Regions from separate parts of the Lysinibacillus sp. NPDC097162 genome, predicted to be linked through region 2. Evidence: riboswitches for the same ligand, from Rfam matches in the RefSeq annotation. Region 2 holds a riboswitch; the other holds the start of a gene.
The links. Region 2 has a riboswitch for lysine ahead of ACIQXW_RS07560 (transporter substrate-binding domain-containing protein). Riboswitches for the same ligand answer to the same signal wherever they lie in the genome.
Positions count from the first base shown of each region.

Region 1 (3,217 bases), on a different contig from region 2:
AGCACGGATCATTTCGTCCTGTGGTACAACAACAGAAACTTTAATTTCAGAAGTACTGACCATTTTTACTGCAATATCCTCGCGGCGTAAACGGTCAAACATTCGTGCAGCAACGCCAGGATTTGATGCCATGCCTGATCCTATAATTGAAACTTTCGCTAAGCCAATTTCAAAATCTGCAAAGCTAAAACCAAGTGACAATTTACTATCCTCTAGTACACGTAAAGCATCAGCAAACTCTTCTTTTAAAATTGTAAAAGATACTGATGGTCTCACACCTTCTATAATAGCTTGCACAATAATATCAACATTAATGCGATTGTCTGCAAGTATAGCAAACATATCTGCTAACGATGCAGTTGAGTATGTATCATAACCGATTGTTAGGCGAATGATATCAGACTCATAAGCAACACCACGTACAATTAAATTTTTCTCCATTTCAACTTCCTCCTTCAATAAAGTACCTTCTGTATCTACTACGCTTGAACGAATAATAACTGGGATTTGAAACTTTTTTGCGAGCTCCACTGCACGTGGATGTAAAATATGTGAACCTAAATGTGATAGTTCAAGCATTTCATCATATGAAATCTCCTTTAACTTTCTTGCTTTTTCAATATGACGAGGATCTGCTGTATAAACTCCATCCACATTTGTATAAATGTCAACACGTTCCGCTTCTAATGCGGCTGCAATGGCTACTGCTGTTGTTTCTGCGCCACCCTTACCAAGTGTTGTTATATTGTGCGCACTATTAATGCCTTGCTCCCCCGCAACAACGACAATTTGTCCTTGTATCAAATGTTCTTTCATACGGCTCACATCGATATGGTCGATACGTGCATTAAAATGTTTCGCATCTGTTTGCACCCCAGCCTGCCAACCAGTCAATGAAACTGCATCATAGCCTTCCTCTTGTAAAGCAATTGCAAAAAGGGCACTTGCTAATTGTGAGGTCGTCGATAGTAGTACATCCATCTCACGTTTAGAAGCATCGTCTGATAAATCACGTCCCATCTTTGCTAAGTCTTTTGCTGTGCGACCCATTGCTGCAGTCACCACTACTACTTCATAGCCAAGCTCTTTTTTGGCTATAGCTATTTTAGCTACCTCTCGAATGCGCTCAGTTGAAGCGATTGCAGGTCCGCCAAATTTCAATACAATACTCGCCATTATCATCATTCTCCTTTTATCAATTCGTCTCTAGAACAGCAAAAAGGCAGCACTCACATAACGTGAAAGCTGCCTGCAACATGTACAATAAAAAGCTTGCGCATGTGTGATAGCTCTCCGAAACGTAAAGATTCGACAGTCTTACATCTATTAAATGCAAAACCAGCAAAGTATCGGAAACAACGATACTTCACTTCGGCAAGCTCCCCTTTCACACATTGTCACTGGATTTGTCCATCCTTCAATGTGCTACTATTGAATCTTGCACCTCTATCATCACTTAAAATAGTGAATTATTAATTTTTCTTATATGAAAATACTTCCTTTTTATGCATTGCTCACATAAACATTCATATAAGGTGTAATAGAACAAGATAGTGTTTTCACTTCATTGTTCTATGACAACCTTAGCATATGTCTAATCCTTTGACAATGTCTGTTGCTGAAAATAATTGTAAATACTGTTCGCTAAGTTCGCAGGTATTCCCGCTTCTTGAAGTGCAAGCTCACTTGCCTCACGAATCTTTTTAACAGAGCCGAAATGCTTCAATAATTGTTGCTTGCGCTTTGGACCAACACCTTCAATTCCATCTAGAACAGATTGAATAGCATTTTTCTCATGCTGTTGGCGTAAAAATGTAATGGCAAAACGGTGTACTTCGTCCTGAATACGCTGTAGTAAATAAAACCCGTCACTTGTCCGCTTTAATGCAATGACATCGGGCGGATCTCCAAATAAAAGCTGTGATGTATTATGCTTTTCATCTTTTGCTAAGCCCGCAATTGGGATAACAAGACCAAGCTCATCCTCTAACACTTCTCGCGCTACTTCCATCTGTCCTTTACCGCCATCTATTAGAACTAAATCAGGCAATGGCAATCCTTCTTTCAATACACGCGTGTAACGGCGACGTATCACTTCTTGCATTGCTCCGTAATCGTCATGTTTAGCGGCTGTGCGTGTCTTGTATTTACGATATTCCTTCTTTGCAGGTTTACCATCAATAAACACAACCATTGCTGATACCGCATCAGCACCATGCATATGACTATTATCAAATGCTTCAATGCGAAGAGGTGCTGAAATCCCCATTGCTTCACCCAATGCCTCGCAAGCACCAATTGTTCGCTCTTCCTGTCGCTCAATTAGCTGGAATTTTGCCGCCACAGCAATTTCTGCATTTTTCATGGCCAAATCTACTAGTTCCTTTTTTTGTCCTCGCTTCGGCGTTAGCACTTTAACCTCTAATAATTCCGTTAAAATTGCTGCATCAATCGACTGAGGAATAAAAATTTCCTTAGGCTTAATATGCTCAGGCTTTTCATAAAAGCGGCCAACAAATGTTAAAAATTCTTCCTCAACATCCTGATAAATAGGGAAGATGGAAACATCGCGTTCAATCAACTTACCTTGACGAACGAAAAAGACTTGCACACACATCCAGCCCTTTTCAACTGCATAACCGAATACATCGCGATTCGTAGTATCACTGGACACAATTTTTTGCTTTTGCATAACCGTTTCAATATGTGCAATTTGATCGCGGAACTCTTTCGCTCGCTCAAATTCTAGTTGCTCAGCTGCAGCCAACATTTTCGCTTCAAGCTCTTTTTTTACTGTCTCTACTCCACCATTTAAGAACTTCGTCATATCTTCAATCATATCGTGATATACTTGTGCATCAATTTCTTTTACACACGGCGCTAAGCATTGTCCCATATGATAATACAAGCAAACTTTTGAAGGTAATTGTACACATTTTCGAAGTGGGTATAGTCTATCGAGCAACTTTTTTGTCTCACTTGCTGCATACGCATTTGGATAAGGACCAAAGTATTTTGCTTTATCTTTTTTTACTTTCCGTGTTGTAATAAGCCGTGGATATTTTTCATTCGTAATTTTTATATACGGATACGTTTTATCATCCGTTAGCATGATATTGTATTTAGGATCGTGTAGTTTAATAAGGTTCAACTCTAAAATGAGTGCCTCTAAATTAGAAGAAGTCACAATATACTCAAAATCCTCAATTTCACCGAC
Region 1 is NZ_JBIWDT010000003.1:271,700-274,916, reverse strand. It holds gene ACIQXW_RS15980 (aspartate kinase) at 1-1,176, opposite strand, end outside; lysine riboswitch at 1,279-1,457, opposite strand; gene uvrC (excinuclease ABC subunit UvrC) at 1,595-3,217, opposite strand, start outside.
Region 1: it holds a riboswitch for lysine, as region 2 does, so the genes downstream of both, ACIQXW_RS15980 (aspartate kinase) here and ACIQXW_RS07560 (transporter substrate-binding domain-containing protein) in region 2, are expected to answer to the same signal.

Region 2 (3,217 bases):
AACAATTGCTAAACGTTTATTAGAAGTTAAGCAATCGACTGCTATGCTTACAACATTCAATGAAGTAGATATGACAAATGTTATGGCACTACGTTCTCGTAAAAAAGATCAATTCTTTGAGTCTACTGGCTCTAAGCTTGGTTTCATGTCATTCTTCACAAAAGCTGTTGTTGCGGCGCTTAAAAAATACCCTTATGTGAATGCTCAAATCGTTGGCGATGAAATTCACTTAAATAACTTCTTTGATATTGGTGTAGCTGTATCAACTGAAGAAGGTTTAGTAGTACCAGTTGTACGCGATGCTGACCGCAAAAACTTTGCTGAAATTGAAGATTCAATTGCAGACTTAGCTAAAAAAGCACGCGATAAAAAATTAGGTTTAGCTGATCTTCAAGGTGGTTCATTCACAATTACAAATGGCGGTGTATTCGGTTCATTAATGTCAACACCTATTATGAACGGTACACAAGCTGCTATTTTAGGAATGCACTCAATTAAAAAACGCCCTGTAGAAGTAAATGGCGAAGTAGAAATTCGTCCTATGATGTACTTAGCATTATCTTACGACCACCGTATTATCGATGGTAAAGATTCTGTAGGCTTCCTTAAAACAGTTAAAGAGTTACTTGAAAATCCAGAAGATTTATTATTAAATTCTTAATTCGATAAATTAAGTATTCAAACCCTGCAAACTTAACTGTTTAGCAGGGTTTTTCATTTAGATTGATTTACGCTATAATGAAATTTGCTTGATGGTCTTAATGGCCTTTATTTGACTGGGAAATCGATTCTTATGGTTTATAAATCTTGTTTTTTATAATAAAAATTTGTGAAATGATGACAAACATAGTTAATGTTATTCTACTTTATTTATGGATTTTAAAAGGATTAAAGGCTAATTTTGTAATTAGTCAGAAAAATGATAAAACTATCTTGACGACTATGCTAGCTTTATAGTAATATCTATATATCAATTAAATAAACAAACCTCACTTTTGTTTTTTGTGAGGTAGAGGCGCGGTATTTATTAGTCCATTGCTGAGTATAAGCAAGCGAAGACGTAATGGAGAAGGAAATATCGCCGAAGTATAAAAGGAGCTCGTACTTTTATGCTGGGTCTGCAGTGAATAAGTGCAGGACTGTCCTAGTAAATTCAATTCCAGTTTACTAGGTTGTGCTATCTCGGAAACATGGAAATTATAGTGAGGATTTGGGCAACTGTCAATAAAAGGTAAGACCTAAGTTCAAAACTTAGGTCTTTTTTTGTACAGTTGCTTTATTTTTTTTACAGAAAAGGGGAGTTTTAGATGAAAAGAAAATGGTTGTTATTTATGTTAACAGCAATGACAGCAATCGTGTTAGCGGCTTGTGGTTCTGGTGACAAGGATGAAAAGACAACAGGTGATGGTTCAAAGGAAGAAACTGGTGGAGAGTTCCGCATTGGGATGGAAGCAGGTTATCCTCCATTTAACTGGACTCAGCAAGATGATGCAAACGGAGCAGTGAAAATTGCTGATAATGCAGAGTATGCAGGCGGTTACGATGTACAAATGGCGAAAAAAATCGCTGATGGCTTAGGTAAAAAATTAGTAGTAGTAAAAATGGAATGGGACGGTTTAGTACCTGCGCTTCAGTCAAAAAAAATCGATGCGATTGTAGCAGGGATGTCTCCAACAGAAGAACGTAAACAAACAATTGATTTCACTGAAAACTACTACACTTCTGATTTCGTAATGGTAATTAAAAAAGGTAGCAAATATGAAAATGCAAAATCAATTCAAGATTTTTCAGGTGCAAAAGTTACATCTCAGCTAAATACATCTAACTATAATGTTATCGATCAAATTAAAGGTGTAGAAAAGCAAACAGCGATGGAAAACTTCTCTGCAATGCGTGTAGCTCTAGAAGCTGGCAAAATTGATGGCTATGTAGCTGAACGTCCAGAAGGTATTTCGGCAGCAGCAGCTAATGACAAATTCACATTTGTATCTTTTGAAGAAGGATTTGATACAGATATTTCAAATACTTCAATTGCAGTTGGTTTACGTAAAGGTGATGCTAGTCTAGATAAAATTAATGAAATCTTAAAAGGTATTTCAGAAGATGATCGCCAAAAAATTATGGAAGAAGCTATTCTTCAACAACCTGCAGCTCAGTAATACAAAAAGAGATAGGGTTGTCCTTAACGAAAAAACAGCATACCGGAAATTTCAAGTATGCTGTTTTCTCTAAGTGAAAATTCACTTACAACATATAGAGAAGTTGATTTTTACTGATTGAAAGTCGTGACATTTTGCTAAGAGCGACTGGGACAGCCTTTATCATATTTAGTTTGTTCAGAAAGGCAGTCATTCTGAATAAAGTCATGTCTAAGAAGTGTGTCACATATTTTGAATAAAGCAAATGAATTCAAATGAAGAGATGATTTCACAAAAGGCATAATTGATATAAAGCAACAACACGTTGTTAGGAGGAACATCATGAGTTTAGAATGGATCATTTCTATTATAGAAAACAACTGGCAAATGTTTTTACGAGGAGCGTATTATACGTTACTCATTTCAACAATCAGTACAATTATTGGTGCATTCATCGGATTTTTTATTGGGATTATGCATACCATTCCAGTTCGTAAAAAAAGTATAAAACATTTTTTATTAAAATGTATTAATTTTATACTGACATGCTATGTTGAATTTTTCCGTGGTACACCAATGATTGTACAGGCAATGGTAGTATTTTACGGGCTAGATATTGCTTTTGGCATCGATATGCACTTTATTACTGCTGGTATTTTAGTCGTTTCACTAAATACGGGTGCGTATATGGCTGAAATCGTACGTGGTGGGATTGTCTCTATCGATAAAGGTCAATACGAAGCTGCTTCTGCGATTGGCATGGGGCATGTGCAAATTATGATGCATGTTGTATTACCGCAAGTTGCTCGTAACATCTTACCTGCAACAGGTAACCAACTCATTATGAATATTAAAGATACTGCCGTTTTAAGTGTAATTGGTGTAACGGAATTATTCTTTCAAACAAAATCGATTTCGGGTAATAACTTCCGTTATTTCGAATCGTTCTTTGTCGCATGTGTGCTTTACTTCATTATGACATTTACGGCTTCAAGAATTTTACTATATGTAGAAAAACGTCTTGACGGTCCGGATGCTTATCAAAAAGAACTGAAAGAAATTGACTAGGGGGAACGAAC
Region 2 is NZ_JBIWDT010000001.1:1,507,015-1,510,231, reverse strand. It holds gene odhB (2-oxoglutarate dehydrogenase complex dihydrolipoyllysine-residue succinyltransferase) at 1-661, shown strand, start outside; lysine riboswitch at 1,003-1,188, shown strand; gene ACIQXW_RS07560 (transporter substrate-binding domain-containing protein) at 1,308-2,159, shown strand; gene ACIQXW_RS07555 (amino acid ABC transporter permease) at 2,481-3,206, shown strand.